One region of the Nocardioides sp. NPDC057767 genome, then DNA from elsewhere that is predicted to be linked to it. Evidence: riboswitches for the same ligand, from Rfam matches in the RefSeq annotation. Region 1 holds a riboswitch; each other region holds the start of a gene.
The links. Region 1 has a riboswitch for cobalamin ahead of cobN (cobaltochelatase subunit CobN). Riboswitches for the same ligand answer to the same signal wherever they lie in the genome.
Positions count from the first base shown of each region.

Region 2: linked by a shared signal. The riboswitch ahead of ACFVDI_RS24800 (prenyltransferase/squalene oxidase repeat-containing protein) and the one ahead of cobN (cobaltochelatase subunit CobN) in region 1 are both predicted to bind cobalamin.
Region 3: linked by a shared signal. The riboswitch ahead of ACFVDI_RS12840 (ABC transporter substrate-binding protein) and the one ahead of cobN (cobaltochelatase subunit CobN) in region 1 are both predicted to bind cobalamin.

Region 1 covers NZ_JBHVKJ010000004.1:58,124-62,575, forward strand. The annotation lists gene cobN (cobaltochelatase subunit CobN) at 1-3,081, opposite strand, end outside; cobalamin riboswitch at 3,115-3,260, opposite strand; gene ACFVDI_RS03545 (GNAT family N-acetyltransferase) at 3,238-3,801, opposite strand; gene ACFVDI_RS03550 (phytoene desaturase family protein) at 3,812-4,452, opposite strand, start outside.
Region 2 covers NZ_JBHVKJ010000065.1:23,583-28,034, reverse strand. The annotation lists gene ACFVDI_RS24810 (NYN domain-containing protein) at 1-733, shown strand, start outside; gene ACFVDI_RS24805 (glycoside hydrolase family 19 protein) at 749-1,414, opposite strand; cobalamin riboswitch at 1,483-1,615, shown strand; gene ACFVDI_RS24800 (prenyltransferase/squalene oxidase repeat-containing protein) at 1,681-2,754, shown strand; gene ACFVDI_RS24795 (hypothetical protein) at 2,748-3,365, shown strand; gene ACFVDI_RS24790 (CbiQ family ECF transporter T component) at 3,445-4,452, shown strand, end outside.
Region 3 covers NZ_JBHVKJ010000021.1:26,849-31,300, reverse strand. The annotation lists gene ACFVDI_RS12850 (sugar ABC transporter ATP-binding protein) at 1-840, opposite strand, end outside; gene ACFVDI_RS12845 (NAD(P)H-dependent oxidoreductase) at 1,019-1,717, shown strand; cobalamin riboswitch at 1,746-1,933, shown strand; gene ACFVDI_RS12840 (ABC transporter substrate-binding protein) at 1,987-3,030, shown strand; gene ACFVDI_RS12835 (FecCD family ABC transporter permease) at 3,030-4,049, shown strand; gene ACFVDI_RS12830 (ABC transporter ATP-binding protein) at 4,046-4,452, shown strand, end outside.

The DNA.
Region 1 (4,452 bases):
GACGTTCTTGGCGGCGACCTTGATCCGGCGGTAGTTGGCGCGCATGTCGTCGGCCGCCGGGGCGCCGTCGAGGTCGCGGCCGTAGGCGAAGCCACCCCACGCCGTGTAGACATCCGCCAGATCGGCATCGGAGCGCCAGTTGCCGGCCTCGATCACCTGCAGGATCCCGGCACCGTACGAACCGGGCTTGGAGCCGAAGATCCGGGATGTCGCGCGGCGCTGGTCACCGTGTGCCTCCAGGTCCTCGAGGGTGTGCGCGCGGACGAAGTTCTTGTCGGCGGGCTCGTCGAGGTCGGCCACCATCCGGACCGCGTCGTCGAGCATCGAGACGACGTGCGGGAACGCGTCGCGGAAGAATCCGGAGATACGTACGGTCACGTCGATGCGCGGCCTGCCCAGCTCCTCCAGCGAGATGACGTCGAGGTGGGTGATCCGGCGGGAGGCCTCGTCCCACGCAGGTGCCACCCCGAGCAGCGCGAGCACCTCGGCGACGTCGTCGCCGGACGTACGCATCGCGCTCGTGCCCCACACGGAGAGCCCGACCGAGGTCGGGTAGTCGCCGGTCTCGTCCAGGTAGCGCTGCAGCAGCGAGTCGGCCATCGCCTGCCCGGTCTGCCACGCCAGCCGGCTCGGCACCGCACGCGGGTCGACGGTGTAGAAGTTGCGCCCCGTGGGAAGTACGTTGACGAGCCCCCGCAGCGGCGAGCCCGACGGCCCCGCGGGGACGAAGCCACCGTCCAGCGCGTGCAGCACGGCTCCCAGCTCGTCGGTCGTCCTCGCCAGCCGCGGCACGACCTCGGTCGCGGCGAAGGCGAGCACCTGCTGGACGGCCGGGTCGTCGTGGAGGGTCTCAGCGACGGCCGGGGCCCAGCCGGCCGCGTCCATCCGCTGCACCAGGTCGCGCGCCTGCGTCTCGATCTCGTCGACCGCCCGGGTGTCGGCACCCTCCTTGAGGCCGAGCGCCGCCCGCAGCCCGGGCACCGCACCGCCGACGCCGCCCCACACCTGTGCGGCGCGCAGGATGGAGAGCACCAGGTTGATCCGGGCCTCGCCCTCCGGGGCGCCGCCGAGCACGTGCAGGCCGTCGCGGATCTGGGCGTCCTTGATCTCGCAGAGCCAGCCGTCGATGTGGAGCATGAAGTCGTCGAAGTCGTCGTCCTCGGGACGCTCCTCCATGCCGAGGTCGCGGTGGAGCTCGGCGGCCTTCATCAGCTGCCAGATCTCACCGCGGATGGCGGGCAGCTTGGCCGGGTCCATGGAGGAGATCCGGTCGTACTCCTCCATCAGCGACTCCAGCCGCGCGATGTCGCCGTAGGACTCCGCACGGGCCATCGGCGGCACCAGGTGGTCGACGATCGTGGCGTGCGCGCGGCGCTTGGCCTGGGCACCCTCGCCGGGGTCGTTGACCAGGAACGGGTAGATCAGTGGCATGTTGCCGATGGCCGCATCCGGGCCGCACGACGCCGACAGCGCTGCGTTCTTGCCCGGCAGCCACTCCATCGAGCCGTGCTTGCCGAGGTGGACGACGGCATCGGCACCGAAGCCGTGCTCGAGCCAGCGGTAGGCACCGAGGTAGTGGTGGCTGGGAGGAAGATCCGGGTCGTGGTAGATCGCGACCGGGTTCTCGCCGAACCCGCGCGGCGGCTGGATCAGGATGACGATGTTGCCAGCCTGGAGCGTGGCGAGCACGAGCTCGCCGGAGTCGTTGACGAAGAGTTCGCCTGGCGTCGGGCCCCAGGTCTCGACCATCTGCTCGCGCAGGTCGGCGGGAAGGTCCGCGGTCCACTCGTCGTAGTCGGCCTTGGAGATCCGGACGTGGGCGTCGGTGAGCTGGGCGTTGGTCAGCCACTCCTCGTCCTGGCCGCCGGCCGCGATCAGGGCATGGATCAGCGCGTCGCCGGCGGCGGTGTCGTCGGAGCCGTCGAGGATGCGTACGACCTCGTTGTCCTGGCCCAGGTCGTAGCCCTCCTCGCGGAGCCGGCGCAGCATCCGGATCGCGGAGACCGGGGTGTCCAGGCCGACCGCGTTGCCGATGCGGGCGTGCTTGGTGGGGTAGGCGGAGAGGACGAGGGCGAGGCGCTTGTCCTGGTTGGGCGTGTGGCGGAGGCGGGCGTGGTTGACCGCGATCCGGGCCACGCGCGCGGCCCGCTCGGGATCGGCGACGTAGTGGGGGAGGCCCTGCTCGTCGAGCTCCTTGAACGAGAACGGCGCGGTGATGATCCGGCCGTCGAACTCGGGGATCGCGATCTGGTTGGCCGAGTCGAGCGGCGTCACGCCGTCGTCGGAGGCCTCCCACTCCGCGCGCGAGCTGGTCAGGCACAAGCCCTGGAGCACAGGGATGTCCAGCGCTGCCATCCGCTCTACGTCCCAGGCCTCGTCCTCGCCGCCGGCGGAGGCGGACGCGGGCACGGACCCGCCCGCCGCGAGCACGGTCACGATGAGCGCGTCGAGGGTGCCGAGCGCCTCGTAGAGGTCGTCGGGTGCCGAGCGCAGCGACCCCGCGAAGACGGGTACGCCGGTGGCTGCTCCGGTCGCGTCGATGGCGTCGGCCAGCGCGTGCGCGAACGCGGTGTTGCCGCTGGTCTCGTGGGCGCGGTAGTAGAGGATGCCGATCCGAGGCCGGGTGTCGTCGGCTTGTGACGGGCGCTCCGCGAACCCCCAGGCCGGCACCTGCGCCGGCGGCTCGAACCCGAACCCGGTCAGCAGGACCGTGTCGGAGAGGAACGCGTGCAGCTGGGCAAGGTTGGCCGGACCACCTTCGGCGAGGTAGCGGTGGGCCTCCGCGGCGACGCCCATCGGCACCGTGGAGTGCTCCATCAGCTCGGCGCTCGGCTGCTGCTCGCCGCCGAGGACGACCACCGGGGTGCCGCGCTCCTTGACGGCGCTCAGGCCGTCCCACAGGTCGGTGGGGGAGCCGAGCAGGCGGAAGACCACCAGGTCGGCCTCGGCGACGACGGCATCGAGGTCGGTCGCCCGCGACGGGTTCGCCCAGGCGTAGTCGGCGCCGCTGGCACGGGCCGAGAGCAGGTCGGTGTCCGAGGTGGACAGAAGGGCGATGCGTACGCGTGCAGGGTCGGCCATGCCGGGGTCCTCCTAGGGGTTCTCGCCCCGTCGATCGGTCGGATAGCCCGCGGCCAGTGTCTGGCTGTGTCCGTGCCCAGCAGCTGTACGGACATCACAGTGGCGGAACCGCCCCGGACTCTCACCGGGTTCCTGCGCCACGAGCGTGCTCGCAGCCTACCCCGCGTGGCGCGCGAGCCAGGCCTCGCGGGTGATCTCGTACTCGACCTCTCCCTCGGTGTGCCCGGCGAGCGGCTCCTCCCAGTCCTGCTGGAAGCCACGCACGAAGCTCATCCCGACCGAGACCATCGTGGCCCGGGAGGCCTCGTTGACGGCCATCGTCTGCGCGATCACTCGCTCGATCCCGAGGTCCTCGAACCCGTGACGGAGCAGCTCGAGCGAGCCCTCCTTCGCGTAGCCCTTGCGCCAGTGGCGCTGTGGGAGCCGGTAGCCGAGCTCGGCCGCATCGGTGCGCGGCGGGTTGTCGGGCAGCTCGAACATGTAGAGCCCGACGGCCTCACCCGCCGCCGAATACCCGACCCACTTGCCCAGCGCCTCCGTCTCCCGCGCCGAGCGGAGCCACTTGTGCATGCGCTCCTCGGTCTCCGCCGCCGTCAGCGCACGCGTGAACAGATGGCGCAGCACCACCGGATCGGAATTGAGGTCGACCAGGAAGGGCAGGTGCTCCTCGCTCAGTGGGACCAGGTCGAGGCGCTCGGTGCGCAGGCGGGCTTGCGGCATGGGCGAGACGTTAGCCAGGACGTACGCCGCTGGCACCTGGTTTCTCGGCCACGCCGAGGTGGCGCAGCGCGCGGCGGGCGGCGTGGTAGCCGCACATGCCGTGGACGCCCGGCGCCGGCGGCGTCGCCGAGGAGCACAGGAACATCCCCGGGATGCCGGTGTCGTAGGCGGCGAGGGTGGGGCGGATGACGAGCTGGCGCAGCGTGTTGGCGCCGGTGGAGATGTCACCGCCGACGTAGTTGAGGTTGTACGCGGCATAGTCGGCCGGCGTGGTGACGTGGGTGTCGACGATCTGCGAACGGAAACCAGGGGCGAAACGCTCGATCTGGGCCAGGACCACGTCGGTCGCGTTGCCCTCGTAGGCGTGCGGGACCTGGGCGTAGGCCCAGACCGGGTTGAGGTCTGCTGTCGAGCGGGACGGGTCGGCGACGTACTGCTGCCCAAGCAGAACGAACGGTCGCTCCGGCATTCGGCCGACCGCGATCTCCCGCTCGCTTGCTGCCACCTCCTCGATCGTGCCGCCCAGGTGGACGGTCCCGGCGCGGCCGATCTCCGGGTCGCGCCAGGGGATCGGGCCACGGACGGCGAGATCGACCTTGTACGCCGAGGGTCCGTGCTGCCATCGCCGCATCGCCCGGCGCTGCCGTCGGG
Region 2 (4,452 bases), on a different contig from region 1:
GCTCATCGACGCCGACAACGCCCCAGCGGCCAAGATCGACGCGATCCTGAACGACCTGGCCGAGTACGGCGAGGTGACCATCCGGCGGGCCTACGGGAACTGGACCAAGCCCGAGCTCAAGGGCTGGATCGAGGAGCTGCACGACGCGGCCATCCGGCCGATGCAGCAGTTCGACCTGACCGCCCACAAGAACGCCTCCGACATGGCGCTCGCCATCGACGCCGTCGAGCTGCTGCACGCGGCGATCCCGGACGCGTTCGCGCTGGTCTCCTCCGACTCCGACTTCACCCCGCTGGTGCACTACCTGCGCGAGAAGGGGCGCGCCGTCTACGGCTACGGCCGGGAGAAGACGCCGGCCCCGTTCAAGAGCGCCTGCACCCGGTTCACCGTGGTCGAGAAGCTCGGCGGCTCCGAGGAGGAGACCGACACCGACTCCGAGGCCGGCGCCACCCCCGCCCGCAAGCAGTCCTCCTCGGCGACCACGGGACAGGTCCTGAAGCGCAACGCCCGGTTGATCCAGCTGCTGCGCAACTCCATCGCCGCGGCCGCCGACGACGACGGCTGGGCCCTGGTCGGCACGGTCGTCTCCCGCATCCGCAACCAGTCCTCCGAGGACCCGCGCAACTACGGCTACGCCACCTGGACCAAGCTCATCAAGGCGATCGACCTCTTCGAGCTCAAGGACGAGGGCACCTCGGCGATCGCGGTCAGCGACAAGCGCAACAAGAAGTGACGTACGTCTGCAGGTCTAGGACGCGTCCGCGGTGAGGTCCTGGTCGTCTGCCTTCTTCGGCTTCGGGCGGGTGCAGTCGATCCCCTTGGGAACCGAGCCGTCGAGGTGCTTCAGCGCGGCCTTGAAGTCGCGGCAGCGCTCGGCGTCCTCCTCCTTGTTGGCGGGATAGCCGATCGCCGCGTTGACCTTGCCCATCTCGAGGGCGTCGGCGAGCGGGTTGATATCGCGGGCGACGGTCCAGTACCACCGCGAGATCGGCGCGCTGTGGTCCAGGGACCGGGCCAGCTCGGGGCGGCGGCGAAGGTCGATGCCGAAGTAGGCGCCGGCGTCGGTGTAGTTGGCCTCGCCGGTCAGCTGGATGTAGCCGCGGCCGGCGTACTTCCGCTTGTCGTGGGGGCCCTTGGCGTCGTGGTGGAAGGAGCTCTCGTTGGCGAGCGTGGCCAGGTAGGCCGCCTGCCGGTAGGAGGTCGTGATCCGGGCGTCGGACATGGCCCGGTTGAGGGTCGGCAGCCCGGTCTCGACGGTCTTCCTGTCACCGACCTTGTCGCCGAACATGGCAACCAGATCGGCGTACGTGACCGAGGTTCGAGCCGGTGCCGCGACGGCCGTCGTGGCTGGGCAGAGGGAGAGCACGGTGGCCGAGATCGAGGTTGCGACAAGGCCGAGAATCCTGTGGCGCATGGGGACAGAGTGACTGCTCGACGGCGATCCCGCAAGCAGGGACGACCCGGCATAAGATGACCCCCGAATCAAGCAGAGCCTCAATCAACACACGCCGTGGTGGGGGAAGCCGGTCGAATCCCGGCGCTGACCCGCAACCGTAGGCCCAGGACATCGGGTCCTGGGCGAGCCGGAGCACCTGCCGACGGGCGCGTACTGACCTGACGCTGTCGTGGAAAGCAGCGGGTCGGCCCTGGGCCTTCCCGACGAACAGCGCGGAAGGAACCATGAAGAAGACCGTCATCGGTGGCATCGCCGCCGCCCTCGCCCTCACCTCGCTCGCCGGCTGCGGCGAGAAGGCCGTCGAGGAGGGGGAGAAGCCCACCTACGACGCGAAGGTGTCGACCTCCGTGGCCGACTGGCTCGTCGCCCAGGCGCCGAAGGGTGTGGCCCGCAACGCGCAGTACGGCACCGACGACTTCGGGCTCAGCGCCGACATCGGGATCGCGCTGGCCGAGGTCGGTGGCTACGACGAGGAGATCGCCACGATCGCCGCGGCCGTGATGGAGAACAAGTCGGCTTACACCTCGCCCGGGTTCGGCACCGTGACCTCGGCCGGGGCCACCGCGAAGGCGCTCGTCCTCCAGCAGAACATCGACGCCTCCGACCCCGGTCTGCTGAAGCAGCTCGAGGGCACCGTCGGTGAGAACGGCCGCATCGCCGACAAGCTCGACCCCGAGAACAAGGAGGCGGCCGACTACTCCAACACCATCGGGCAGTCGTACGCCGTCTGGGCACTGAGCAACGCCGAGAGCAAGAAGGCCACCGCCGCCGCGGATTTCCTGGCCGGGCAGCAGTGCGAGGAGGGCTGGTTCCGGGTCACGTTCACGGCTGACCCCGCGGCCGCCGACCAGACCTGCGACGGTGACCCGAAGGCCGCTCCGGATGCCGACGCCACCGCGTTCGCGTTGATCGCGCTGTCCTCGGTCGCCTCTCCCGAGGCCGAGAAGGCCGTCGAGGCTGGCGTCGAGTGGCTGAAGGAGACCCAGGCGGAGGACGGTTCGTTCAAGGCGGCGACCGGCAACATCGCCAACTCCAACACCACCGGCCTGGCCGGGTGGGCGTTCGGTCGCGCCGGTGAGACCGATGCTGCCGAGAAGGCCGCGACCTGGGTCTCCGAGCACGTCGTGACCTGCGGTGACGACATCGGGGCGGTGGCCTACGACGACGCCGCCCTGGCCGAGGGCAACACCAAGGGGCTGACCAAGGAGTCCGAGGGGATGTACCGCCTCGCGGCCGCCCAGGCGCTGCCATCCCTCGTCTTCCTGCCCAAGGACGCGACCACGAAGACCGCGTGCTGAGCCTACGGTCCGCGATGGTGGCCCTGGCGATCCTCGCCGGGGCCACCGCACCCGTCCTCACCCCGGCTTCGGCTTCTGCCGCAGAGGCATGTGACGGCGTCACCGTCGTCGTCGAGCCCAACGCGCTGGGCGGCGACCCCGAGGTCACCTGCGTCCGGCCCGAGGAGGGCGACACCGGTGCCGACCTCTTCGAGAAGGCAGGGCATCCGCTCACCTACGTGACCTCGATGCCCAGCGTCGTCTGCCGTGTCGACGGCCGGCCGAAGACCGCCGGCTGTGCCCAGATGCCTCCCGCCGACGCCTACTGGTCCCTGTGGGTCACCGACGAATCCGGGGCCTGGAGCTATGCCTCCAGAAATGTTACCGAAATCAGCGTGACCTCCGGGCAGGGTGTTGCGTTCACGTGGATAGACGACGATGTCGTTACCGCTCCGGCGACGGTGCTTGGGGATGCTGTGGGGGCGCCCTCAAGCCCGTCGCCGGAGTCATCTCCGGAGGACTCACCCTCTGACTCGACCTCCGAGCCCCGGCAGCTGCCCGTCTGGGTCGCTCCCGCCGGGATCCTCGCCCTCTTCTCCGTCGCCGGTGTCGTCTGGTGGCGTCGGCGATGAGCGAGCGTCAGCGAGCGAACAATGGATCTTTCATCGGACCGCGTCCGTACCCTGGCGCATGCGCTACGGAGGCGGTCCGATGAGCACCTTGATTCGCGAGGCCGCGATCGCGCGCCTGCCCCGTGATCTGCACCCCGTCGCCTGGTGGGTGTGGGCGATCGGGCTGGCTGCGTACGCCTCCTTCACCACCAACCCGCTGCTGCTCCTGCTCTTGGTGGGGGTGGTCTCGGTCGTGGTCGCGGCCCGTCGCGGTGAGCAACCGTGGGCGAAGGCGTTCCGGCTCTACGTCGGCCTCGCCCTGTTCATCGTCGCGACCCGGGTGCTCTTCAGGGTGCTCCTGGGCGCCGTGCCGGGTCATGTGCTCATCGATCTGCCCGAGATCCCGCTTCCCGATTGGGTGCTCGGGATCCGGCTGCTCGGGCCGCTCACCCGCGAGGCGCTGCTCGCGGGCCTCTACGACGGTATGCGGCTCGGTGTGATCGTGATCTGCGTCGGTGCGGCCAACGCACTGGCCAACCCGAAGCGACTGTTGCGGTCGCTGCCGCCCGCGCTCTACGAGATCGGCACCGCCGTGGTGGTGGCGGTGACCGTGCTGCCCCAGCTGGCCGAGTCGGTGCAGCGGGTCCGCGCCGCGCAGCGGCTGCGGGCAGGGGCGACCGGAAGGGTCAAGCGGCTGCGCCGCTTCCTGGTGCCGGTGCTCGAGGACGCCCTGGAGCGGTCGATGGCGCTGGCGGCCGGCATGGACACACGCGGCTACGGACGTACGGCCGGGATCCCGGCTGCCACCAGGCGGGTCACCTCGGGGCTGATGCTGGTCTCGCTCGTGGGTCTCTGCGCCGGCGTCTACGCGGTGCTGGACGGGACCACGCCCGGCTGGCTGGCGGCCACCATGCTGGTGCTCGGCGTCGGCTCCGCGGCCATCGGGCTGAGGCTGGCCGGTCGCCGGGTGTCGCGGACCGTCTACCGGCCCGACCGGTGGCGCTGGCCGGAGGTCGTGGTGGCGCTGAGCGGCGTGCTGGTCGCGGTCGTGGGCTGGTGGGTCGCCCGGTCGCAGGTCCCGGTGGCCTTTCCCGGGGTGAGCACCGCG
Region 3 (4,452 bases), on a different contig from region 1:
GCGGACGGTGAGGCTGATGTCCTGGAACAGGCCGGTGCGGGTGAGGCCCCTGACCTCGAGCAGGGGCTTGCCGACGGTGGCCTCGAGCTTCGGGTAGAGGTCGGAGACCTCCCGCCCGACCAGTCGCTGGACGATCTCGTCCTCGGTGACCGCGGAGATCGGGTCGGTGGAGATGTAGGCGCCGTCGCGCATCACCGTGATCGTGTCGCACAGCGCGAACACCTCGTCGAAGCGGTGCGAGATGAACACGACGGCGCAGCCCTGGTCGCGCAGCGTGCGCGCCACGGTCATCAGCCGCTCGACCTCGTTGCCCGACAGCGCCGCGGTCGGCTCGTCCATGATCAGGACCTTGGCATCGAGCGAGAGCGCCTTGGCGATCTCGATCAGCTGCTGGTCGGCGATCGAGAGGCCCTCGGTCGGGCGCTCGGGCTCGATCGGCACACCGAGCCGGGCGAAGAGCTCGACGACCTCGGTGCGCATCGCGGCGCGGTCGATCCTGCCCCAGCGGTTGGTCGGCTGGCGCCCCATGAAGATGTTCTCGGTGACCGAGAGGTCGGGAAAGAGGGTCGGCTCCTGGTAGATGACCGCGACGCCGGCCTGCTTGGCCTCGGCGGTGTTGCGGAAGTCGACCTGCTCCCCGGAGAGCAGGTAGTCGCCGGCGTCGCGGCGGTAGAGCCCGGCGACGATCTTGACCAGGGTCGACTTCCCGGCCCCGTTCTCCCCCACGAGCGCGTGGATGGATCCGGCCTCGACCCGGAGGCTTCCAGACCGGAGGGCGCGTACGGGGCCGAACGACTTGGCCACGTCCCGCAGCTCCAGTGCGGCGGGTGTGTCCGGCATGGGCAGCTCCTCGAATTGAAAGGTTTCAAGCCTGGTTTACGCTAGTGATGGCAATCACATACGTCAACACTCTTCGGCCGCTAATTTGAGCGAGGTTCGGACTTTGCCGTCAGACCGGCACCACGCCAACCCACATCCGCGCGGGAATCCTGCCGCGTCAGACCGCGTTCAGAGACCCATGCACGCACTCTGGGTATGGGCACATCCGCACGCCTCGTCACTCAACGGACGGCTGCAGGAGGCGGGCCGCAACGCTCTCGTCGCGGCCGGCTGGACCGTCGACGAGATCGACCTCTATCGAGAAGGTTTCAATCCACTTCTGGTGGAACGGGGCGAGGCCGACGTACGCCGCCACCAGGACCGCCTGCGGGAGGCAGATCTGCTGGTCATGCAGTTCCCGCTGTGGTGGTATTCGGTGCCGGCCATCCTCAAGGGCTGGATCGATCGGGTCTTCGAGTCGGGATTCGCCTTCGACGTACCGGACCCGGAGACCGGCAAGCCGCTCAAGTACGGCAAGGGCGGCCTGGCCGGCAAGCGCGCCCTGACCATCGTCACGGCCGGCGACCGGGCCGCGACCCTGGGCCCGCGTGGGATCAGCGGCCACATCGAGGACGTCCTGTGGCCGCTGCTGCACGGCACGTTCTGGTACACCGGGATGGACCCGCTGCGCCCGCACCTGATCACCGACGCCGACGTCGTCGACGCCGAGGTCATGGCACGGATCGAGGCCGACCTGAGCGTACGTCTCGAGGGTGTGATGACGGAGCCGCGGATCGCCTACCGGCCGATGGTCGAGGAGCAGTACGACCACACGATCAAGCTCCACGACTCGGTCGCACCTGGGCAGGACGGGCTCAGCGCCCATCGCGAGGGCTGAGGGCGTCACGGCGGCGGGCGGGCACTCCTGCTACGGTCTTCGGGCCAGCCGCTCGGGACGCAGTCCCGGCACGGGAACCCGGTGAGAGCCCGGGACTGACGCGCAGCGGTGTGGGTGACGGACGGGACACTGTGCCACTGGGCCCTCGGGTCTGGGAAGGCGTCTCGCGCCGGTCGATCCCGAGTCCGAAGACCTGCTGGCCCTGCAGCAGACCGCTGCCGGTCAGCACGGGCGACGCGCACCAGCCCGCGACCCGCTCGAGGACCGACGTGCACCTGTCTCGCACCATCCGAACGATCACCGCGAGCGCCGTGCTGGCGCTCGGCGCCACCCTGACCGGCTGCGGTGCCGACCGGCCCGCCGACGCGAAGAAGGCTGCCACCGCCAGCACCGCCGGCTTCCCGCTCACGCTGACCAACTGCGGTCGCGAGATCACCCTCGAGGCGCCGCCCGAGCGGGCGGTCTCGCTCAACCAGAGCTCGACCGAGATCCTGCTCTCGCTCGGCCTCGCCGACCGGATGGCCGGCACCGCGGTGTGGACCGACCCGGTGCTCGACTCGCTCGCCGAGGACAACGAACGCGTGCCGCGGCTCGCCGACAACTGGCCCTCCTACGAGCGCGTCCTGGAGGCCGAGCCCGACTTCGTCACCGCCTCCTTCATCAGCACCCTGGGCGAGGGCGGGGTGACCACGCCGGAGGACCTGGAGAAGCTGGGTGTCGGCTCCTACCTCTCGCCCGCCGAGTGCGTCAAGGACAACGAGGGCGACGACGACGGCACCCGTGTCGACCCCCTCGAGATCGAGACGATCTTCCAGGAGATCACCGACCTGGCACGGATCTTCGGCGTCCCCGAACGCGGCGAGAGCCTGGTCGCCGACCTGTCGCAGCGACTGGAGGCCGCCCGGACGAAGGCGCCCTCCGGTGAGGTGAGCGCGATGTACTGGTTCGCCAACTCCGAGTCGCCCTACCTGGCCGGCTGCTGCGGCGGTCCCGGCATCATCGGCCGCACCCTCGGCGTGGAGAACGTCTTCGACGACACCACCGACGAGTGGCCGCAGATCAACTGGGAGACCGTCGCCGAGCGCAACCCCGACGTCATCGTCCTCGGCGACCTGACCCGCAAGAGCCAGACCGCCGAGACCGCTCGCGCCAAGATCGACTACCTGAAGAGCAACCCGGTCACCGCCCGGATGGACGCGGTCCGCAACGACCGCTTCGTGACGGTCTCCGGCGCCGAGCTCAATCCCTCGATCCGCACCGTCTACGCGGTCGAGAACGTCGCCGACCAGCTGGCCGCCCTCGGCCTCCGCTGATGTCGGCGCGCCGCGTCCCCCGCGCCGGCATTCTGCTGGCGCTGGCTCCCCTGGTGGTGGTCGCCTCGGTGGCGGGCGCCATCACCGTCGGCCCCTCCGACCTCAGCATCACCGACGTCTACGGCGTCGTCGCCGACCGGGCCGGGCTCGGGTCCTCCGGCCTGACCCTGCTCCAGCAGAGCATCGTGTGGGACCTGCGGCTGCCGCGTACGTTGCTCGCGGGGATCTGCGGTGCGGGCCTGGCCATCTGCGGGGTCATCCTGCAGTCGCTGCTGCGCAACCCGCTCGCCGACCCGTTCGTGCTCGGCATCTCCTCGGGCGCCTCGACCGGCGCGGTCTCGATCGTCGTCCTCGGCGTCGGGTCGGGTGCGATCGGGCTCTCCACCGGGGCGTTCGCCGGTGCGCTCGCGTCGTTCGCCCTCGTGCTGCTGCTCGCCTCGCTCGCCGGCGGCACCACCGACCGGCTCATCCTCGCCGGGATCGCCGCGACCCAGCTCTGCTCGGCGCTCACCTCATTCATCGTGTTCACCGCGGCCGACGCCGAGCAGACGCGCGGGGTGCTGTTCTGGCTGCTCGGGTCGCTCTCCTCGGCGAGCTGGACCGACGTACTCGTGTGCGGCGTGATCGTGCTCGGCGGGCTGCTCTGCTGCATCCTCGGCGCCGGATGGCTGGACGCGTTCGCGTTCGGCAACGACGCGGCGGCCTCGCTCGGGGTCGATGTCGCGCGGATCCGGGCGGTGCTCCTCGTGCTGACGGCGCTGATGACCGCCGTCATCGTCGCCACGTCCGGGGCGATCGGCTTCGTCGGGCTGGTCCTCCCCCACCTGGCCCGCGCGCTGGTCGGGGTCGGGCACCGGCTGCTGCTCCCGGCCACCGCGCTGCTCGGCGCGATCTTCCTGATCTGGGTCGACACCGCCGCCCGGACCGTGATCGATCCCGAGGAGCTCCCCGTCGGAGTGGCGACCGCGCTGGTCGGGGTGCCGGCCTTCGCCCTGGTGCTGATGAGGGCCCGGCGATGATCGCGCTGGAGGCCGAACGCGTCCACTGGGCCCCTCGCGGCCGACTCGTCGTCGACGACGTGTCCCTCCAGGTCGAGGACGGCTCCACCATCGGGCTGCTCGGACCCAACGGGTCCGGGAAGTCCTCCCTGATCCGGATCCTGGCCGGCCTCCGGCCGCCGGACTCGGGCGGCGTCCTCCTCGACGGCAGCCCGCTCGCCGGGATGTCCCGGCGCCGCCTGGCGCGCCGGCTCGCGGTCGTCGAGCAGGAACCGACGACCAGTCAGGACCTCCGCGTACGCGACGTCGTCGCCCTCGGCCGGATCCCGCACCGCCCGGCCTGGGCGCCCGACAGTGCCCGGGACCGCGCCGTCATCGAGGAGGCGGCCGCCCACGCCGGGATCGCCGACCGCCTCGAGCAGCG